Regions from separate parts of the Paenibacillus sp. BAC0078 genome, predicted to be linked through region 1. Evidence: a T-box and tRNA genes for the amino acid it is inferred to sense, from the RefSeq annotation. Region 1 holds a T-box; the other holds one or more tRNA genes.

What was found. The T-box of region 1 lies ahead of leuS (leucine--tRNA ligase). A T-box ahead of a tRNA ligase gene usually reads a tRNA of that ligase, here a tRNA-Leu.
Region 2: it has a tRNA-Leu gene. The T-box ahead of leuS (leucine--tRNA ligase) is inferred to sense a tRNA for this amino acid. The anticodon was not compared.

What each region holds. Positions count from the first base shown of each region.
Region 1 is NZ_JBTLRW010000003.1:408,281-418,805, forward strand. It holds gene ACX1DY_RS08645 (carbohydrate ABC transporter permease) at 1-78, opposite strand, end outside; gene ACX1DY_RS08650 (carbohydrate ABC transporter permease) at 78-1,037, opposite strand; gene ACX1DY_RS08655 (ComEC/Rec2 family competence protein) at 1,176-3,854, opposite strand; gene ACX1DY_RS08660 (deoxycytidylate deaminase) at 3,978-4,496, opposite strand; gene ACX1DY_RS08665 (ComEA family DNA-binding protein) at 4,590-5,240, opposite strand; gene comER (late competence protein ComER) at 5,381-6,229, shown strand; gene leuS (leucine--tRNA ligase) at 6,333-8,783, opposite strand; T-box leader at 9,184-9,449, opposite strand; gene ACX1DY_RS08680 (AI-2E family transporter) at 9,818-10,525, opposite strand, start outside.
Region 2 is NZ_JBTLRW010000005.1:286,504-297,028, reverse strand. It holds gene ACX1DY_RS12650 (MBL fold metallo-hydrolase) at 1-545, shown strand, start outside; tRNA gene ACX1DY_RS12645 (tRNA-Asn) at 634-709, shown strand; tRNA gene ACX1DY_RS12640 (tRNA-Ser) at 718-806, shown strand; gene ACX1DY_RS12635 (TetR/AcrR family transcriptional regulator) at 1,177-1,764, opposite strand; gene ACX1DY_RS12630 (ketopantoate reductase family protein) at 1,923-2,807, shown strand; gene ACX1DY_RS12625 (branched-chain amino acid ABC transporter permease) at 3,224-4,135, shown strand; gene ACX1DY_RS12620 (branched-chain amino acid ABC transporter permease) at 4,148-5,116, shown strand; gene ACX1DY_RS12615 (ABC transporter ATP-binding protein) at 5,085-5,867, shown strand; gene ACX1DY_RS12610 (ABC transporter ATP-binding protein) at 5,873-6,574, shown strand; gene ACX1DY_RS12605 (ABC transporter substrate-binding protein) at 6,648-7,847, shown strand; tRNA gene ACX1DY_RS12600 (tRNA-Glu) at 8,011-8,085, shown strand; tRNA gene ACX1DY_RS12595 (tRNA-Leu) at 8,136-8,218, shown strand; gene ACX1DY_RS12590 (glutathione peroxidase) at 8,375-8,854, opposite strand; gene ACX1DY_RS12585 (hypothetical protein) at 9,141-9,419, shown strand; gene ACX1DY_RS12580 (thiol-disulfide oxidoreductase DCC family protein) at 9,524-9,946, shown strand; gene ACX1DY_RS12575 (stalk domain-containing protein) at 10,026-10,525, opposite strand, start outside.

The DNA.
Region 1 (10,525 bases):
TGGATACATCATGATCAAACTGACGACCAGGAGAGAAATATGCGTAACAAAGCGTTTGCTTGAACTGGTGGCTTCCATTATTTCTTGCCTCCTTGCGTTTCATAGAACACCCAGTATTTCGAAGTTCCGAACAGCACGGCCGTAAACAGCCCGATCAGCAGCAGCAAAATCCAGGCCAGAGCCGAGGCGTAGCCCATATGGAACTTGGTAAAGGCTTCTTCATACAGATACATGACATATACAAAAGTGGATTTGACCGGACCGCCGCCCGTAATAACAAAAGCCTGCGTAAACATCTGGAACGTGTTGATCATCGTCTGAATGGCATTGAACAAAATAATCGGCGAGAGCATCGGCAGCGTAATCGAGAAAAACTGGCGGAACTTGCTTGCCCCATCCACGGCGGAGGCTTCGTACAAATCACCCGGAATCTGTTTCAGACCGGCCAGGAAAATAATCATCGACGAACCGAATTGCCAGACCATCAAGAGAATCAGCGTACCCAGTGCATATTTCGGATCAGCAATCCATGCCGGACCTTTGATCCCGAAAATAGAAAGGAAATCATTGATGAACCCGTTGCGGCTGAAAATATTTTTCCAGAGGATGGATACCGCGATGCTCGTCCCGATCAGTGACGGAAAGTAGACCATCGTCCGGTAGAAGGAAATCCCTTTGATCTTCCGGTTTAGCAGCATAGCCACACTGAGCGCAAACATCAGCCGCAGGGGCACGGTCAGCAGCACGAAGGTAATGGTAATGCGCAGCGATGACGGAAAGACATCATCCTCAGTAAAGATTTTGGTGTAGTTCGCCAGTCCGGTCCACTTGGGCGCCGCCAGCAATGAGTAATCCGTAAACGAATAATACAGGGACATAACCATCGGTCCCAGGGTCAACAGGAAGAAACCTATTAGCCATGGGGAGAGGAACAGATAACCGGCAAGCGGCGATTCCCAGCGTCTGATGCGCGTTTTACTGGACGGAACCGTTTTCATGGAACCCGCGGGCGCTTGCTTTGCAGCAGCATTGTTCATGAATTTCACTCCTATCTTCCATCTGTATCGGAACTTTTCTTTCATTATAGTTCGGCATGCTACAGGCTTGAAGGAGAGGAATGAATGCTTTTCTTTCACTATCTATCAATTCTCGGCGGGCTGCGGAAAATAAAATATTTACCGCTGCACCTCTGCCGCTTCCAGCTTATACCGTACCGTTATCCCCTCCTGCCGGACCTTCATCTGAATCTCCCCGTGCAGATCGGTCCGGTATACAGCGGTTCTGCCCGCCGCCAAACGGTCCAATACTTCGGCATTCGGATGCCCGTACAGATTGTTGACTCCGGCAGAGATCACAGCGGCACTGGGATTCCAGAAATCCAGCCAGGCTGCGCTTGTTGCAGTTTTGCTGCCGTGGTGCGCGGCCTTCAGCACATCAATGGGCTGTCCAGCGCCGATTCCCGCCTGCCTGCCGTCTGCAAGGATCGTTTCCTCCGCCGCCTTGTCCATATCTCCTGTAAAAAGAAAACTGCGGCTGTTCATCTGCAGCCGAAAAACCACTGATTCGTGATTCTGGTCATCCACCTCCGGCAGTATGGGCTCCCCCGCCGTCTGCGGTTCAGGCCAGTGGAAGGTCAGCTCCGTATCCTCATCCGGAGCAAGCGCCATCCCCTGCTGTACAGGGTACAGCCGGACACCAGCCGCAAGCGCTGTACCCATCAGCTTCCGGTAAGGCTCCCTGTCGGCTAGCGTCCCGTTAAATAGCAGCGTCGACACAGGCATTCCCTCCAGCACCGCCTGCAGCCCTCCGGCGTGATCCTGGTCGCCGTGGGTCAAAATAACGGCGTCCAGCCGGTGAATCCCCCGCTGCTTCAGAAGTGGCAGCAGCGTCTTAGCCCCGACCTCGAACGGGCTGCGGCGGATGCGCCATTCCTCCTTTTTACCAAAGCTGACTGTGCCGCCGCCATCGACCAGAATATGGGCTCCGCCGGGAGTGGAGATCAGAATACTGTCACCTTGTCCAACGTCGAGATAGCTGATCGCTCCCGCACCGCCCAGGTTCTCTGCATAGTAGCCCCTGTACAGCAACAGAGCAATTCCGGCAGTACACAAGAAGGCTGCCGGGCCAGTCCAGCGCTGAGCAACCGGCATTTGAAAGGGCATCGGTAATGCTTTCCCCCTGGCTCCGCTCCAAATACCACCGCCCAGGCTTCTCCCGCCTGCACCATGCGGCTGATCCAGCTCCGCCAGCGGCTTTGTCTCATCCTCCATTGCCTGCGGCGCCAGCCGGACCTCATACCGCCGCTTCAAGCTGTAGAGCAGGCCATAGAGCAGTAAATAATACAAGCAAATCCACAGCAAGGAAGGAGAACTCCAGATCAGGACCCCGCCGGAAAACCCGTTCATCCATTCCACCGCGCCAAAGGTAGCATTATTCAGCAGCTCCGTAATCTGCGCGCTCACACCGGCAGCAGCGTTCCAGAGCCGGCCAAGCAACAGCGCCAGCGTCCCCAGCGGCAGCACCAGAAAAGTAATAAAGGGGACAAACACCAGATTAGCGGCAAAGGACAGCAGTGAAAACTGATTAAAGTAATAAATCGTCAGCGGAAAAGACACCAGCTGCGCGATCAGTGTCACCGATACCGCACTGCCCAGCCAACGGGGCAACCTGCGTAGCAAAGGCGCGGCAAGCGGCATATAGACCATAAGTCCGGCCGTAACGAGAAAGGACAACTGGAAGCTGACACTCAGCAGCAGATACGGATTCCAGACCAGCATAATCAGCGCCGCCGCAGCGAGAATATTCATTCCATCCTTCAGCAGCCCGAACCGGGCGGCTAGCAAGGCGATCATGCTCATAATCCCCGCCCGCACAATGGACGGCCCCGCGCCGGACAGCAGCACGTACACAGGCACAAGTATCACGGTAATGGTTAGAGCCGTTTCTCTGGTCAGGCGGCAGCGTCGCAGCAGAAACAAAATAACCCCGACATACACCGCCACATGCATACCCGAAATCGCCAGGATGTGCGTCAGTCCAAGCTGCGAGAACTGCTTGAACGTCTCTTCGTCCAGGGCGTCCTGAATGCCCAGGACCAATCCTTTCATGTATCCCCCGTGCGGCTCCTGAAATAAGCGGTCCATCTCCGCACCAAGAGCGGCGCGCGCCGCATCATTCCAGCGCAAAATGCTTGATAGCCGCCAGGATGCCGGGGGCGAGGCTTGTACACTTTCCACGCCTTCTCCCTTGATGAGCCAATGAATTCTCTTAGTCAGCAAATACTCCCGATAGTCAAATCCGCCGAAATTACGCGCTTCCGCAGGCTGCACAAGCTGTCCCTTAAGCACTACCTGATCGCCTCTCCTCCACTTGGCAGCAGTGGCGATTTCGGCTTCAGCCTGGAGCTTGATTTGCACAGCGATTAACTCGCCTGCCACTTGTCCTTCCCGCTTCTGTGCTCCTTCCTGCGGATGCTCTCCTTCCCCGCTCGCTCCTAGTTGCGACAGCTTTACAGTAAAATCAACCCGGTCCCCGTCCCGTTCCACAGGTGAAGTGATCACGCCTTCGGCTTGTACATAGGACTCATTCAGCTCCGCTGCCGAATGTCCCAGCGCTTCCGGCAGCAGACTGACGTTGCGCCCCTCGTTCCATTCCCAGTACAGGGCTGCCGCAATAAGCGCCAGTCCGAACACCGCTAAATTTCTCCATCCGATTCTTGCGCTGACAGCAAAGATGATGAGCAGCAGCAGACAGCCCGCCAAGTAAATCAGCAGCTTCTGCCCGGAGAACAAGCAGCCTGCCGAGCTGCCTGCAATCCAGCATACTATGAAGCTTAACAGCGGCCTTTTTTTCATGAACGTTCCTCCCTATATACACATCCGTACACAAACAAAAGAACCCCTGCATACGCAAAAAACGCGTAGTACAGAGGTTCTTCCCCTGAAGCTTATGCCTATTCGACTGCGGCAGCCTTCCGGCTATTCCGATACGGTGATCATCGTTTCCTTCGGCGGCTCATAATTCTCCAACTGGCGGAAGATAATCCCTTTGGAGCGCAGCATCGCCTCTACCTTCTCCATATCCTTGCGGTAGGGCCGCAGATAGACGATCTCCACAATTCCGCTGTTAGCCAGCATATTGGCGCAGGTCCAGCACGGTTCATCAGTAACATAGACGGTACTGCCTTCCCGGTCGCTCCGGTCCGTGAACAGCAGCAGATTCTGCTCGGCGTGGATGGTGCGGATGCAGCGCTGCTTCATCACCATCGTCTCTACCCCGTTAACCATTTCCCGTTCATATTGCTCAGAGACCATGCAGCCCGCTTCCGAGCAATCCGGCACCCCCATCGGCGCTCCATTGTAAGCAGTGCCCAGCAGCTTCTTACCTTGCACCAGCACGGCGCCAACATGGCGGCGGGGACACCGCGAGCGTGTGGAGACCATGCAGGCAATATCCATGAAATAAGTATCCCAATTCTTACGGTAGGCTACAGTCATCAGTAATCTCCACTTTCCCTTCAATAGTTGATCATTATTGTAGCATATTGCAGCAAGCTTCCACTAGGACAATGGTTGCACACCCGGTCACTCTCAGAATATCACGAGCGGCTTCAGCTTTTCCAGCAACTTCGGCCCAATTCCCTTCACTTCACCCAAATCAGACAGGCTGCGGAAAGCCCCCTTGCTGCTGCGGTAATCTATAATCGCCTGCGCCTTCTTCGCACCGATTCCCGGCAGATTCATCAGTGCAGCAGCATCCGCTGTGTTGACGTTAATTTTGCCGTCCACGAATGTTTGGCTTGTAGAAGTTTCCCCACTTCCAGCACCCGCCGCAGCACCTGCACTGTTCCCAGCACCGGCCTCAGCTCCTACATTACTGCCAGAAACAGGCGTCCCTGCGCCATTTCCTGGCGGTGTTACCGCTTCTGCGCCGACACTTCTCGCAGCATTAGCTGCCGCCACTGTGGATGCTGCATCTTCCTTCCCTGCGCTACCTTCCTTCCCTGTGCCTGCCCCCTTCTCCCCGCGCTCCTCGCCTGGCTTGCTGCTCTCCTCCACGCTGCTCCCGCCAGCCGCAGCCGATGTCGCCCCCTTGTCCGCTGAGCCTAGAGCCTGCGCCATGCTGGCATTGAGTGTCTTCCAGCCAGCAATACCACTGTCCTCCTCGCGGTCCGCTGCCCACACAAGCCCGCCGCCCAGCAATCCGGCGGCAATGACCAAAGCCAGTATTCTTTTGTTCATGAAGCCCTCCTCCTACAATAAACTGGAATTTTATTCAATAATCCGCTTAAAACCTGTCATTTGTCCAAGACTCCTGTGCATAGACTTAACGAAGAGTACTGCTGCAAGCAATAGCGACATCAGAAAGGAGGTACCCTAGGATGAAGGTGGGATTTATCGGAACAGGCAGCATGGGCAGTCTGCTCATCGACGCCTTTCTTTCTTCGGGAGCATTTGAGCCGTGCGATGTGCTTGCCGGCAACCGCAGCCAGAACAAACTGCTGCAGCTTCAAGAACGCCATCCAGGCCTATCCATTGGCAGCAACAGAGAGATCGCGGCCGGAAGCGATATCCTTTTCATATGTGTAAAACCGCTGGAATTCAAAACGCTGACAGAGGAAATCTCAACATGCCTGCGCAGCGAGCAAATTGTTGTCTCCATCACCAGCCCTGTGATGCTCTATCACTTGGAATCCGCTCTGCCATCCAAAATTGCCAAAGTTATCCCCAGTATCACCCACTCTGTCAAAAGCGGGACTTCACTTTGCATATTTGGCAGCAGAATTAATAAAAAAGACAGGCTACTGCTGCTTCATCTGTTGTCTTTCATAGGCGTTCCATTGGAAATACAGGAGACGCATACCCGGATTGCCTCGGATTTTTCCAGTTGCGGCCCTGCGTTCATCAGCTATTTCATTGAGCGGTGGATTGAGGCTGCGGTAGAAGCCACTGGCATAGAAGAAGCCTTGCTTACCCGGCTGGCCGGTGAAATGCTGCTCGGTACAGGCAAGCTGCTGACAGAAGGCGGATTCACTCCGCAGGAGCTGCAAGAGCGGGTAGCCGTGCGCGGCGGCATTACAGCGGAAGCGCTGAACCATCTGCGCACCAGTCTCGACGGCGTTTTCGAACGCCTGATCACCACCACACATGAAAAATACGATGAAGATGTCGATAAGCTCGACATTCTGTTCGGCACAGGCGGCATCATTCAAACTCCGCTGGACCGCTAACAACCCGCCACAACGCCGGCCCTTTGCCTTCAAAGCTGCCTTAAACCAATAAAGCCCGCAGCACGGATAACTCCGTTGCTGCGGGCAGAATTGCGTTCTTCGCTTAACCCACTACAATATTAACCAGCTTGCCGGGAACCGCAATGATCTTGCGTACGGTTTTGCCCTCGACTGCCGCCTTCACATTCGGAAGCGACAATGCATGGTTTTGCATATCTTCCTGACTCATATCCTGCGCGATCAGCGCGCGCTGTACGATTTTACCATTTACCTGCACGACGATCTCCACCTCGGCATCCACCGTCCAGGCTTCATCATAAGCCGGCCAAGCCACATAGCTGATGCTTCCTTCATGCCCGAGCAGTTGCCACAGCTCTTCGGCAATATGCGGTGCAAGCGGTGACAGCATCTGTACGAAATGCTCTGCTGCTTCAGTAGACAAGGTTTCCTGCTTGTAAGCATCGTTGATGAAAATCATCAGTTGGCTGATCGCCGTATTGAAGCGCAGATGCTCGAAGTCCTCGGTAACCTTCTTCAGCGTCTTGTGCCAAGTCCGCTTGAACTCGTCGGTGCCGCCGTCCGGGGTGATTTTAGCGCTGATGCTGCCATCCTCATTCACGAACAGACGCCATACGCGGGAAAGGAAGCGGTGAATGCCCTCTACGCCTTTTTCATTCCACGGCTTTGTGGCTTCCAGCGGCCCCATGAACATTTCATAGACACGAAGTGTATCCGCGCCATAGGCTTCCACAATTTCATCCGGGTTAATGACGTTGCCCCGTGATTTACTCATCTTCTCATTATTATTCCCCAGGATCATCCCCTGGTTCACCAGCTTGTGGAACGGCTCTTTTGTATCGACCACGCCAAGATCATACAGCACCTTGTGCCAGAAACGGGCGTAGAGCAAATGGAGCACTGCATGCTCGGCTCCACCGATGTACAGGTCAACCGGTAGCCATTCCTTTTGCTTCTCCGGTGAGCACAACTCCTTGTCGTTGCGCGGGTCAATGTAGCGCAGGTAATACCAGCAGCTTCCAGCCCATTGCGGCATGGTGTTCGTCTCCCGGCGGGCTTTCATGCCGGTCTCGGGATCAACCGTTTCGACCCACTCGGTCACATTTGCCAGCGGGGATTCACCAGTGCCCGAAGGACGGATTGAATCCACTTCAGGCAGCAGCAGCGGCAGTTGGTCCACCGGAACGGTCTTCATCGTGCCGTCTTCCAGATGCAGAATTGGAATCGGCTCGCCCCAGTAGCGCTGGCGGCTGAACAGCCAGTCGCGCAGGCGGTAGGTTACTTTGCCTTTGCCGCTGCCTTTCTCTTCCAGCCAGGATATCATTGTGGCAATCGCTTCTTTATTCTCCAGGCCATTCAGGAAATCGGAATTCACATGCGGTCCGTCTCCGGCGTAGGCTTCTTCTTCGACATTGCCGCCCTGCACAACCTCCACAATGTTCAGCCCGAACTGCTTGGCGAATTCCCAGTCGCGGGTGTCATGCCCAGGTACCGCCATAATTGCTCCCGTTCCGTACCCGGCAAGCACATAATCGGCGATCCAGATCGGCACCTGTGCGCCATTCACCGGATTGATGGCATAAGCGCCGGTAAATACGCCGCTTTTCTCCTTGGCCAGATCCGTACGTTCAAGGTCGCTTTTGCGCGAAGCCTTGTCACGGTATTCCGCAACTGCCGCCTTCTGCTCCTCTGTCGTAATGAGGTCTACCAATTTATGCTCCGGTGCCAGCACGCAATAGCTTGCGCCGAACAAAGTGTCCGGGCGGGTGGTGAATACCTCCAGGCTCGCATCATGACCTTCAATCGCGAAGATCACCTCAGCGCCGGTGGATTTTCCGATCCAGTTGCGCTGCATATCCTTGATGCTTTCTTCCCAGTCCAGCTCTTCCAGATCTTCAAGCAGGCGTTCAGCATATTCCGTAATCTTGAGAATCCACTGGCGCATCGGTTTGCGGACCACGGGGTGGCCGCCGCGCTCGCTTTTACCGTCGATGACTTCTTCGTTGGCCAGCACCGTTCCCAGCGCTTCACACCAGTTGACCGATACCTCTGCCACATACGCCAAGCCACGGTTATACAACTGGATAAAAATCCACTGCGTCCACTTGTAGTACTCCGGATCGGTTGTGCTGATCTCGCGGTCCCAGTCATAGGAGAAGCCCAGCGACTTGATCTGGCGGCGGAAGTTATCAATGTTCTTAACTGTAATGTCGCGCGGATGCTGTCCGGTATCCATTGCATACTGCTCAGCAGGAAGTCCGAAGGCATCCCAGCCCATCGGGTGCAGCACGTTATAGCCTCGCATCCGTTTGTAGCGGGAGACGATATCCGTAGCTGTATAGCCTTCCGGGTGGCCGACGTGCAGCCCTGCGCCTGAAGGATACGGGAACATATCCAGCGCGTAGAATTTCGGCTTACCCGCATCTTCGCCTGTCTTGAAGGTCTTGTTATCATCCCAGAATTTTTGCCATTTCGGCTCGATGGTTTGCGCACGGTAGCCTGCTTGAGGCTCAGTGCTAAATTTGTTGTCGCTCATCTTATGCTCCTCCTTGGAGTGTTGCTTACTTAGTTAAACGCCTTTGTAAAAAATATGCAGAGTAGGGTCACTACCAGAAATGTTTGGGCTTCCGCCCGCTGTTATTCTCCGATTTCTTGATTTGAACCGCTCTTCGCGGTAGAAATCCGAGAATAAAGGCGGCCACTAACGTTGCTCCAGCTCCAAAATTTCTTTCCGTTCCTTTATCTCTTCAAAAATTTAAAATACTAACCCGTTTTACCTAACGGGCCGGCAAAGTCCAAGGACCAGCTCAGGACTCGCTGTTCCGCTGTGGTGGATGTCTGCCTTCGTGTGCCTCAAGCAGACAGTTATCCTGCCGGAACCAGATTCCTGACAGGTCCAATACTGCAAAAAAACCTCCCATCCCTAGCGTATAATCGCTAGGGACGAGAGGTTGAAATTCCCGTGGTACCACCCTAGTTAGCGGCGGATATGCTTTATCTGCCACTCACTTTGACACCCTATAACGGGGGTGAGACGACGACGGTTCACGCGCGGGCTTCGCAGCTTCAAGCTTGCGGCCACCTGCGGCTTGCGCCGTTACTCCGAGGTGAGTTCACTCTTCTCCGTTAACCGGCTCGCACCTTGCGCCGGCTCTCTGCAATAACGGTCACACGAATTAATACTCCTCTTCATCGCACTGCTATGCTTCCTGATTGTAAATCAGTAATATTCACCACATTATATACAAAAGAACCCTATCCAGTCAATGATTTGCCTGTTACACCCCGGGCAACGCTTACGAAATGAACTGTGAGATTGAATGAAGTGGAAAAAGGAAACCTAATTTGCGAATTTTACCGATTTTTTGGTGATTAGATGGAAAAAGTAGACCTAATTCTCTCCATTTCCATCCATTCAGTGATTTTATAAGGAATTAAGTGGAGTTTTCCCACTAACCATCCGGGGGGAGGTTACCCAGCGGAATGAAATGGAGAAATTCCACCTCAGTTATTTATTCCTGAAATTTTGAAGGCAAGGGTTTAAAAAAATCCGTAAGAGATGCCCTGCTGTTACACCGGCTTACGCCGGATATAATAGGTGATGAAATGCTGGATCACGACTTTTCCGGCCGCAAAAACAGGCACAGCCAGGATCAGCCCGATCATCCCGGCCAATTCTCCGCCCACCAGCAGCGCGAAAATAATCATCAGCGGATGCAGATGCAGCGTACGGCCCACCACCTGAGGCGAAATGACATTGCTCTCCAGCATTTGGCAAAGGGTGTTCACCACTGCTACCAGCAGCACAAGACGCAGCGAAAGCGTTGAAGCCATCACGATTGCCGGCGCCGCACCCAGGAACGGGCCCATATAAGGAACGATGTTGAACACGGCTACCACACAGGCGAACAGCAGAGCATAGGGCATGCCGATAATCGCATAGCCGATATAGGCCAGCACACCGATGATGACACAGACGAGGAACTGTCCGCGTATATAGTTGCCGAGCGCATCATCAATATCTTTTAACAGCTTAACCATTGACTTGCGCCGTGAGCGGGGCAGACAGGAGACAATCGCCCGTTCGAACACATCGAAATCCTTAAGAATATAGAACACAAGAAAAGGCACGATGAATGCGTTGAACAATACGCCTATCGTCGATCCGATATTATCGAGAAAGTGGGAAATGCCTTCGGCCAAACGATTTTCCATCTGATAAAACCAGTTGTTCATGCCAAGCTCCACACCGGGCGGGATCAGCCTTGAATTCATATT
Region 2 (10,525 bases), on a different contig from region 1:
ATCATTGGGATCAGGCGGCAGTGTCGCTTTTGTCCCATGAGCTTCCCGTGTTATGCCAGGATGGAGACGAAGAGACTATCGCGGCGCAGGGTTTTAAGCATATTTCTGTGATTGACGACAGCGAGGAGCTGCAGTTTCAGGGAGTGACCCTGAAGCGGACTGGCGGCCAGCATGGAACGGGAGAGATCGGGAAGCTTATGGGCAAGGTGTCCGGTTTTGTTTTCCGGGCTGAAGGAGAGCCAACCTTGTATCTGGCAGGAGACACGATTTGGTGTGAGGAAGTCAAGCAGGCCCTGGATGAGCATAATCCAGAAATAGTCGTAGTCAATGCCGGTGGAGCACAGTTCTTAACCGGGGGACATATTACGATGAACGAGCAGGATGTTGTGGAGCTGTGCCGCTATATCCCGTCAGCTTCCGTTATTGCGGTACACATGGAGGCCATCAATCACTGTCTCGTCACCCGTGGGGAGCTTAAGGAGCGGTTGGAGCAAGAAGGGTTATTGGAGCGTGTCGCGATTCCGCTGGATGGGGAATGGTGTTAGGGATATACTGAAAACGATATCAAATTTATTTTTTCAGGCTTGACTAGACCAGAAAATCATGATAAATTATTTCTTGTTCACGTAATGTTCCCTGATAGCTCAGTTGGTAGAGCACTCGACTGTTAATCGAGTTGTCACAGGTTCGAGTCCTGTTCGGGGAGCCATTTTTTTTGGAGAGATACCCAAGTGGCTATAAGGGGACCCTCTGCTAAGGGGTTAGACTGCGTAAGTGGTGCGAGGGTTCGAATCCCTCTCTCTCCGTTGGAATACTTCCCTGTTGGCGATGAGAACCCTCAGTGGTTCGTTGGAGCATAAGCTTCGATAGCAATACATCGCAATCTCTCACGAAGTGAGAGTATCCCTATCTCTCTCCGTTGATAAACTTCCCTGTTGGGGATGAGAACAATTAACTAATTAATACAAGAAGAGCTTCCAGACGGAGCTCTTTTTTTGTTGTTCAGAAAATTATGATTTTCTTTCGTTGTAGGTAGATGGAGTCGTCCGCAAGGCGACAGTGTTGGGAACAACGGCAGAAATACCGTTGTTGGAGCCGAAGTGGCGGGTTAGAGTAGGAACAACGGCAGAAATGCCGTTGTTGAAACGCAAAGCCGGATCGGTTAATTATTCTCCACTATTCTTCGCAATTGTAATCCAGCCCCAGACCGTTCATTACATAGGGACGAACAATGTCTACTAGTAAGTCAGTTCGATTATTTTTCCCGACGGTTACTGAGTAATGGGTAGCGCCATAGATCGCCGAGCTTGTCATGGCCGAAATGATCTCTGTATGATGGCGGTCTGCCATGTGGTAGTTACTCCCATTCGATAATATGCTTTCTATTGTCTGCTGCAGCATTTTCTTTATTTTTTCATCCACAATCGTAGCAATCGATTTGGAATCCATTCTGCATATCTGATAAAAATCTACGATGTATTGGTGTGTGTGCAAGATCAGTTGGTCACATATTTCACCTGTAAACTCACGCGCATTCGTCACTTCTTCGGGAATCATCTCGCGAAAAGCCTGTTCTGTGAATTCTTCCAGTAAAGCATATTTATCTTCATAATGGGCATAAAAGGTGGCACGGTTAATGGTAGCTCCCTGTGCGATATCGTTTATGGTGATTGAATCAAATCCTTTGCTCTGCAACAAATCTCTGAATGCATCCCTTATTAACTGCCGTGTGCGCACAACCCTTGGATCTTGCTGATTTACCATATCCATCCCCTTCTTAAACATCAAATATCACAATGTGTTGCCTATGCAACTTTCCGCTTCATCTGCCGGTTGAAATCATAAGAATGCAGTACTATTATTTTAACCGACAGGCGTTGCTTAAGCAATTTGTGACTAATTTGTTGAAAGGAAGGATCATAATGAACAAGAAACAAAATAGACTCTTGATATTTGGCGCTGGTGTGATTGGCAGTGTATACGCGCTCCGATTTGCACAGTATGGGCTGGATGTCACCTTACTGGCGCGAGGAAAGAGACTAGATGCGCTGAAAAGGAACGGACTAAGATATAACGATAATGGAACGATAAAACAAATACCAATCAAGACGATAGAAAAGCTGGATAACGACGACATTTATGATTTCATCTTTGTCCCTGTACGATATGATCAGGCCGAGTCTGCCTTGAATGCCATCAAGAATAATCAGAGTAAAACTATTGTCACCTTGATTAACACCGTTGGATATGACATCTGGCTTGAAATCGTGGGCGACCGGTTACTCCCGGGATTCCCGGGTGCGGGTGGAGATATCAAAGAAGATGTTCTTTACGCTCAGTTTGGCTCTGAAAAACATCAAGGGACTATTTTTGGTGAAATAAATGGACTGAGGACCGGAAGAGTGAAGGAGCTTGCCGAAATATTTGAATCGGTGGATTTGCATTATGAAATACAGACAGACATTCAAGCATTCCATGTTTCGCATACTGCGTTGGCTATCGTAAACAAGCATTTCTATACGAATAACGGAATGGTGGATATAGAGACTGCAAGAAGCGAAAGCACTCTAAGCAAGATAGCCGCAGATATTAAACAAAACATTCACCTGGTAGAGCAAGCCGGAATTCCGGTAATCCCACCCGAAACGAAGGTAATGGGAGAATGGCCTGACAGCGATATTATTTCATGGTACCGCCAGATGCTGAGCAATGACTTTATAATTGATGTAAAGCTTGGGAACCATGCCGTCAGCCAAAAAGCAGAAATAATGTTATTGAACGAGGTGTTTCATAAAGAATTATCCTAACGGGGAATGTTAGTTCAACAAACAGTGGCAGTCTAGGGCTTGTTTCGGTCCAAGGCTGCTGCTGTTTCTAAATTAAGATGGTCTAATTATGAGCAAAGAGACAAATGTTATATGAATTACGGTAAAGTGAAGCATTATGATAAAAAAGGAAAAAACTGAAGAATGCATATACTTTTAAATCCTCTGATTTTCTCCAGATATCTTCGAATTACCCCTCGATGACGATTGTGGATTACACCAATATGCCGCGATTATGTAAGATTAAGTTACACAAATTCCGAATTTTATATTACGCTCCAAGTTTTTTGGTGACGGGATTGTGGGTATGTGTTAGTATAAATGACATAAAAATGAAATTGAATAAAAAGAATCCAAGGAAAAAGAAAGGGTATTATGGATATTTATAGGAAGAGGGGATGGCGTTGGAGTATTTCATTCAGCAATTAATTAACGGGATTTCCGTAGGCAGCATTTATGCTCTGATCGCCCTGGGGTACACGATGGTCTACGGCATTATCAAGCTGATTAATTTTGCGCATGGCGATGTATTTATGGTGGGTTCTTTTATCGGATTGTACAGCGCGGGTTATCTGGCAAACGCAGGTTTGCCCCCGGTGGTCGTCTTGCTGCTGTCACTTGTCATTTCGATGACGGTGAGCGCGCTGCTGGGCATCACGATTGAGAGGCTGGCCTACAAACCGCTCCGCAAGTCGACGCGTATTGCAGCATTGATTACCGCGATTGGCGTATCCTTTTTACTGGAGTATACCGGAGTGCTCCTTCTTGGGCCGCAGGCTAAAGGCTTCCCGGATATTATGGAGAAGAAGCAATACACCTTGTTCGGCTCATCCATTCAAGTGGAATCGAACCAAGTAATGATTCTTCTAACAACGATAATTCTTATGATTATCCTGCAATATATTGTCCATTACACCAAAACTGGCAAAGCGATGCGGGCGGTATCGTTCGATGTGGAGGCGGCTCGCCTGATGGGGATCAACGTGGATCGCACCATTTCGGCAACCTTTGCTATCGGTTCGGCACTTGCAGCAGCGGCAGGCGTGATTTTTGGCATGACTTATAACACGGTGGATCCTTTGATGGGCGTTATGCCAGGTCTTAAAGCTTTTGTAGCTGCGGTACTCGGCGGAATCGGAAGTATCCCGGGAGCGCTTGTAGGCGGATTGCTGCTTGGAACGGTAGAGACGGAAATTTCTTCACTCGGATTTTCCTCCTGGCGTGACGGTGTGGCTTTTGCCGTGCTGATCCTGATCCTTATCTTTAGACCATCCGGGCTGTTCGGCAAGAATGTCCGGGAGAAAGTATAGGAGGGGAGCGGCGTGAAAAAGCTGAACAAAAATTTCTGGGTCGGCATTATTGTTGCTCTCGCGTTCTATGCCATTGTACAAGTTCTGCTAACAACAGGAATTCTCAGTGATGTGAACAGATCCACACTGCTGTTGATCGGTGTCAACATCATGCTTGCGGTATCGCTCAACTTGATTACAGGGATCACCGGACAATTTTCCATCGGTCATGCAGGGTTTATGTCAGTGGGGGCGTATACCTCGGCTATCCTGACGCTGGATTACAATGTTCCATTCATTGCGGCGATTATTGCCAGCGGGCTAGTGGCAGCGGTGTTTGGGGTCTTGATCGGTATGCCTACACTGCGGCTCAATGGCGACTATCTGGCGATTGCCACCCTTGGGTTCGGTGAGATTATCCGCATCATTATGCTGAACACGGAATACGTAGGCGGGGCTTCCGGGCTTAGCGGCATTCCGGCCAAAACCACATGGACCCTGCTGTTCTTATTCACCTTGATTACGGTTGTAGTGATCAATAACTTTATCAGATCCACCCACGGCCGGGCCTGTATTGCGATACGTGAGAATGAAATTGCCGCTGAGGCGATGGGGATTAATACGACACGCTACAAAATTATCGCTTTTACCATCGGCGCTTTGTTCGCCGGTATTGCGGGCGGATTGTCCGCGCATACGTTCTACGTGATTACTCCAGGGAGCTTTAACTTCCTGAAGTCCTTCGAAATCATCGTTATGGTTGTGCTCGGGGGGCTCGGCAGTACCGCCGGCTCCATCGTTGGCGCGGTATTCGTTACCCTGCTGTACACCTATCTGCGTGAAGTCCCGGAATGGCGGATGATTATTTATTCGATTGTGCTGATCCTGATGATGATCTTCCGTCCAAGCGGCCTGCTTGGCAGTACTAAATTTTCGCTGGGCAAGTTCGGTAAAAAGGAGGCAGAGTCAAATGACGCAATCAAAGGCAGCAGTACTTCTTGATGTTAAGGAGGCTAGCCGATCTTTTGGTGGACTTAAGGCGCTGTGTGAAGTGTCCCTTCATATTGACCGGGGTGAGCTGATTGGCCTGATCGGGCCTAACGGTGCCGGGAAAACAACGCTGTTCAATTTGCTGACAGGGGTATACCCGCCCTCTACAGGCAGCATCATCCTTAACAACGAATCCATCGGCGGTATGAAGCCCTATAAGATTAACCACAAGGGAGCCGCACGGACCTTTCAGAACATTCGGCTGTTCACATCAATGACCGTATTGGAAAATGTCAAAATTGCCTTTCACCAGCATGCCGGACACTCTCTGCTCACCTCCATGCTCCGGTTGCCGAAGCATTTCAAGGAAGAGGACGAAATTACGCGGAAGGCTATGGATATTCTGAAAATATTCAATCTTGCTGACCAGAGCGAAGAGGTTGCCAGCAATCTCAGCTATGGAAATCAGCGGCGTCTTGAAATCGCCCGGGCGCTTGCCGCCGGTCCCAGGCTGCTATTGCTTGATGAGCCGGCAGCAGGCATGAACCCGAATGAAACGCGTGATCTGATGAACCTGATCGCCTGGATTCGCAAGGAATTTGACCTTACCATTCTCCTGATTGAGCACGATATGTCGCTTGTGATGGGAGTATGCGACCGGATTTATGTGCTCGACCGCGGCATGCTGATTGCAGAGGGGACGCCTCTGGAGATTCGCAGTAATCCCAAGGTTATCGAAGCGTATTTGGGACAGGAGGCGTAAGGGCTATGCTGAAGGTACAAGGAATCAACGTTTATTATGGGGCTATTCATGCTCTGAAAGAGCTTAGCATTGAAGTCAAACAAGGAGAAATTGTGACGCTGATCGGTGCCAATGGTGCCGGCAAATCTACGCTGCTCAAGACACTTTCAGGGCTGCTTAAGCCGAAGATGGGCAGCATCGACTTTCTGGATAAATCAATCACCGGCCAAAGTGTTCAGGCCATCGTTAAGGAGGGCTTGATTCATTGTCCCGAAGGACGGCGCGTATTCGCTAATATGTCGGTAGAGGAGAATCTGGAGCTTGGCGCTTACTTGCAGGATTCCACAAGCCTCCCGGCTGATTTTGAAAAAGTCTACACGACCTTCCCGAAGCTTCTGGAGCGTAAAAAGCAGCAGGCCGGCACCTTATCCGGCGGCGAGCAGCAGATGCTGGCTATGGGGCGGGCACTTATGGGCCACCCTAAGCTGCTGCTTCTCGATGAACCATCCATGGGCCTGGCCCCGCTGCTGGTACAGGATATTTTCAACATCATCAAGGAAGTTAATGCTGCCGGCACGACAGTGCTGCTGGTTGAGCAAAATGCGCATCAGGCACTAAAAATCGCCCACCGCGCTTATGTGCTGGAAACCGGAAGAGTGGTGCTGGAAGGCGACGCCAAGGAATTGGCTGATTCGGAGGAAATCAAAATGGCATACCTCGGACATTAGTGCCGTAGCCTGCATGTAACATCACAGAAACAACATATATAAAATTTATTTATTCGGGAGGCTGGGAGAAACTATGAAGAAAATTGGGGCCATTATTTTGTCGACGGTACTGATAGCGGTATTAGCTTCGGGCTGTGGCAGCAACAACAAAGAGAGCAGCGGCAACTCTGCAAGTGGAGGCAATGCTGGCGGGGATACCATCAAAATCGGTGCTGACCTTGAGCTTACAGGCGGCCAGGCTTCTTTTGGCGACTCCGCATCAAAGGGCGCGAAGCTGGCGGTGCAGCAGATCAACGACGCAGGCGGTATACTCGGCAAGAAGCTGGAGCTTATTGTAGCCGATAATGCCTCGAAATCTGAGGAAGCCACACAGGTTGCCCAGAAGCTGATAACCAATGATAAGGTTGTGACGATCATCGGAGCCTCCACATCGACGAATACTTTGGGTATCGTTCCTGTAGCCACAGAAAAGAAAATTCCGCTCGTTTCAGTGGGAGCTACCAACCCTAAGGTTACGGTTGACGAACGTACCAGCAAAGTGAATGAATGGGTGTTCCGCGCGGCCTTCATTGATCCTTTCCAAGGGCAGGTTATGGCAAACTTTGCAACAGACTCCCTGAAAGCCAAAACAGCGGTAATCTACACCGATACTTCGAGTGACTATTCCAAAGGTCTGCAGAAGTTTTTTGAAGAAACCTTCAAGTCAAAAGGCGGAGAGGTGCTGAGCCAAGAGTCTTACCAGCAAAAGGATTCTGACTTCAAAGCCGTGCTGACACGGATCAAGGCCGCGAACCCGGATGTTATTTATCTGCCGGGCTATTATGAAGAGGTGGGTAAAATCCTGAAGCAGGCCCGTGAAATGGGCATCACTGCTCCGTTCCTGGGCGGCGATGGCTGGGATTCCCCGCAGCTTGCGGAAATAGCTGGTGCAGATGCGCTGAAGGACACTTACATGTCCAATCACTACTCGCCGGAGGATACTGCCACAGAAGTCAAATCTTTCGTTGACGCCTACAAAGCAGCCAATGGCGGCGCGGTGCCGGACGGCATGGCAGCTCTGGGCTATGATGCGCTGAAGCTGGTTGCCGATGCAATTTCCCGTGCGGGTGAGGCTGACCCTGCCAAGATCAAGGACGCTTTGGCAGCGACCAAGGATTTGCAGCTGGCTACCGGCAAAATTACGCTGAACGAGTCCCATGACCCGGTTAAAGCGGCTGTTGTTCTGAAATTCGTTGATGGAAAACAAACTTTCGAAACCAAGGTCAATCCTTAAGAGTTAAAATCCGAGGGTCCGGTTGGTCTATTGCGGAGGGTTTCTGCCCTCCGTATTTTCTTTGCTGCGCCTGAAAAAGACATCTCCCAAAAAAACATCTTGTCAAAATCCTCGGAGTTTGATATACTCATTTTTGTTGTGACAAGGACATACTTGTTAATATGGCTCGTTGGTCAAGGGGTTAAGACACCTCCCTTTCACGGAGGTAACATGGGTTCGAATCCCATACGAGTCACCATTTCTTCTTCGAGTTTTGGGATGAGAACCCAGAGGTTCGTTGGAGCATATGCGGTAGTGGTGGAATGGCAGACACGCTATCTTGAGGGGGTAGTGGGTGTATACCCGTGGAGGTTCGAGTCCTCTCTACCGCATATAGTAAGAACAGAGCAAAGTCCTTCGTGAGAAGGGCTTTTTTTGTATGTATTTTAGCAACTGGCGCAGGCGCATATTCTGCAAAAAAAAGATACTCTTCGCACTCGGCAATGGCCGCGCGTGAAGAGTATCTTTTGGCGTGTGGCGGCCCGAGATTAACCCAGCAGTTTGGCGATGTCCGCTTCAATCTGATCCGGGGTGGTTTGCGGGGCAAACCGCTTCAGCACACGGCCCTCCTGGTCCACCAGAAACTTGGTGAAATTCCATTTGACGCTTTTCGAGCCCAGGACGCCTGGTGCTTCTTTGGACAGATATTTGAACAGCGGATGCGCTTCGTTGCCTTTTACATCAATTTTTTCATACATCGGGAAGGTTACACCATAGTTGATTTCGCAGAATTCGGCGATGTCCTCACTGTCTCCAGGCTCCTGTCCGGCAAACTGGTTGCTCGGAAAGCCCAGCACTTCAAAACCGCGGTCCTTGAACTTATCGTACACTTCTTGAAGACCTTTATACTGAGGTGTAAATCCGCACTTGCTGGCTGTGTTCACGACGAGCAGCACTTTGCCTTTGTACTTGAAGAGCGTTTCTTCCTGGCCCCGCAGGGTATTCACTTCAAAATCATAAATACTCATGAGTAATACCTCCCGCACATATATTTATAACAATTTAATTGTACACTATTTATTTTAAGAATCAAGTCGCTAACCCATGAAAATTTGAACCCTGAGTAAGGCTATGGGGGCATGTTCCTGGGAATAATGTCTAAATAGAGACGCAGAAATAAGGAAGAATAATAAATAGCCGGCAGTAAAGCGTACTTTGGTTGACATCACCCCTAAAATTCTTTACTATGTCTAAGTATCTGTTAATGTCGCGTGTGCTATTAACTACCAAAAATTTAAATAATGGGTGATGAAGATGTCTTATAGACCGAATATTACGAATGTGACCAAAGCCAGCAGCAATGATAAGGAAGGATTGTACGAGTTCATTGTTAAGCTCGCTGACGGAACGGAGTGCCGCGCGTTCTACAATCGGTTTCCGGAATGGAAAATGACGAACATCAGCCGCCTGCTCAAGACGCCTTGTCCGGTTTGCCGCAAAGATTTTATCTGCAGATGTATGGAAGCCTTCACCGCTGATTTCGAAGGGCAAATGATCGGGAATGAATGGATTGACAAGGCGATTGCCGAATAATTACATGGACGGATTACGATGGCGCGGGAGCTTATCCCGCGTTTTTGTTTTTTTAAGAGGAGCGCTCAGGGATATACTATGATTATCAGAAAGGGGTGGGGACAGTGGAGGAAGAACGGATTACAGCTATAGAGGGCAAGTCCGTTGTGCTGATTGATGGGGTGTGTCATTTGTGCCAGGGGCTGGTCCGGTTCATTATTCCGCGTGATCCCAAGGGCAGATTCCTGTTCGCCCCTTTGCAGAGTGAGATTTCCCGTGAGCTGATGATTGATAATGGGCTTACGCCCGACGGGCTGAGTACGGTAGTGCTGCTGGAGAATGGAGTTTGTTATACGGAGTCTGCTGCAGTGCTGCGGATAGCCCGCAGGCTGCGATTTCCGTGGCCGGTTGCGTATGTATTCATGATTGTTCCCCGCCCGCTGCGTGATGCCATGTACAGGTTTGTAGCCAGGAACCGTTACCGCTGGTTTGGCCGTGATGAGCAGTGCCTGGTGCCGACACCGGAGATCCGGAGGAGGTTTTTATGAGTGCTTATGGGTAAAAACAAGCAGCAGACCCCGGTTTGGGGCCTGCTTGTTTTTTTGACGGGAAAAAGATCAGTTCGCCTTACTTGGTCAACGCTTCAACATTGAGGTTGTAGGTCTGCACCAGCTTCCACTTGCCGTCCGCCGATTTTTTCAGCGTGGTGACGGCTTTGACCCGGGAATCGTTGAACTGCGGTCCTTTTAGCTTTTTAACTGTAACTACGGTATATATTGCGGCTTCATTATCTGAATAACTAATGATTTTGGAGGACTCCACGGTTGTCTCTAAATCATAGGCCTGGAAGATCTGTTTATAGGTCTGCTTGGTTTGCTCGTAGGCTGCGGAAGTTTCGTCAATGGTGGACAGCATGCCGTCCATGTCTTCTTTGTTGGTATAATCCGTGTTGGCTTGCAGCGTGGCCTTGATTTGATCCTCATCCGCTTTTGGAACTGTAATATCCGCTTTCAGCATAGCATCCGGGAGGATATATTGGATTCCTTTGATTTGGATGCTGCTGATCAGCCAGCCGGAGTTATCTGCATTCCTGGTAAGAGAATATACATATTCCGATTTCGAATTCA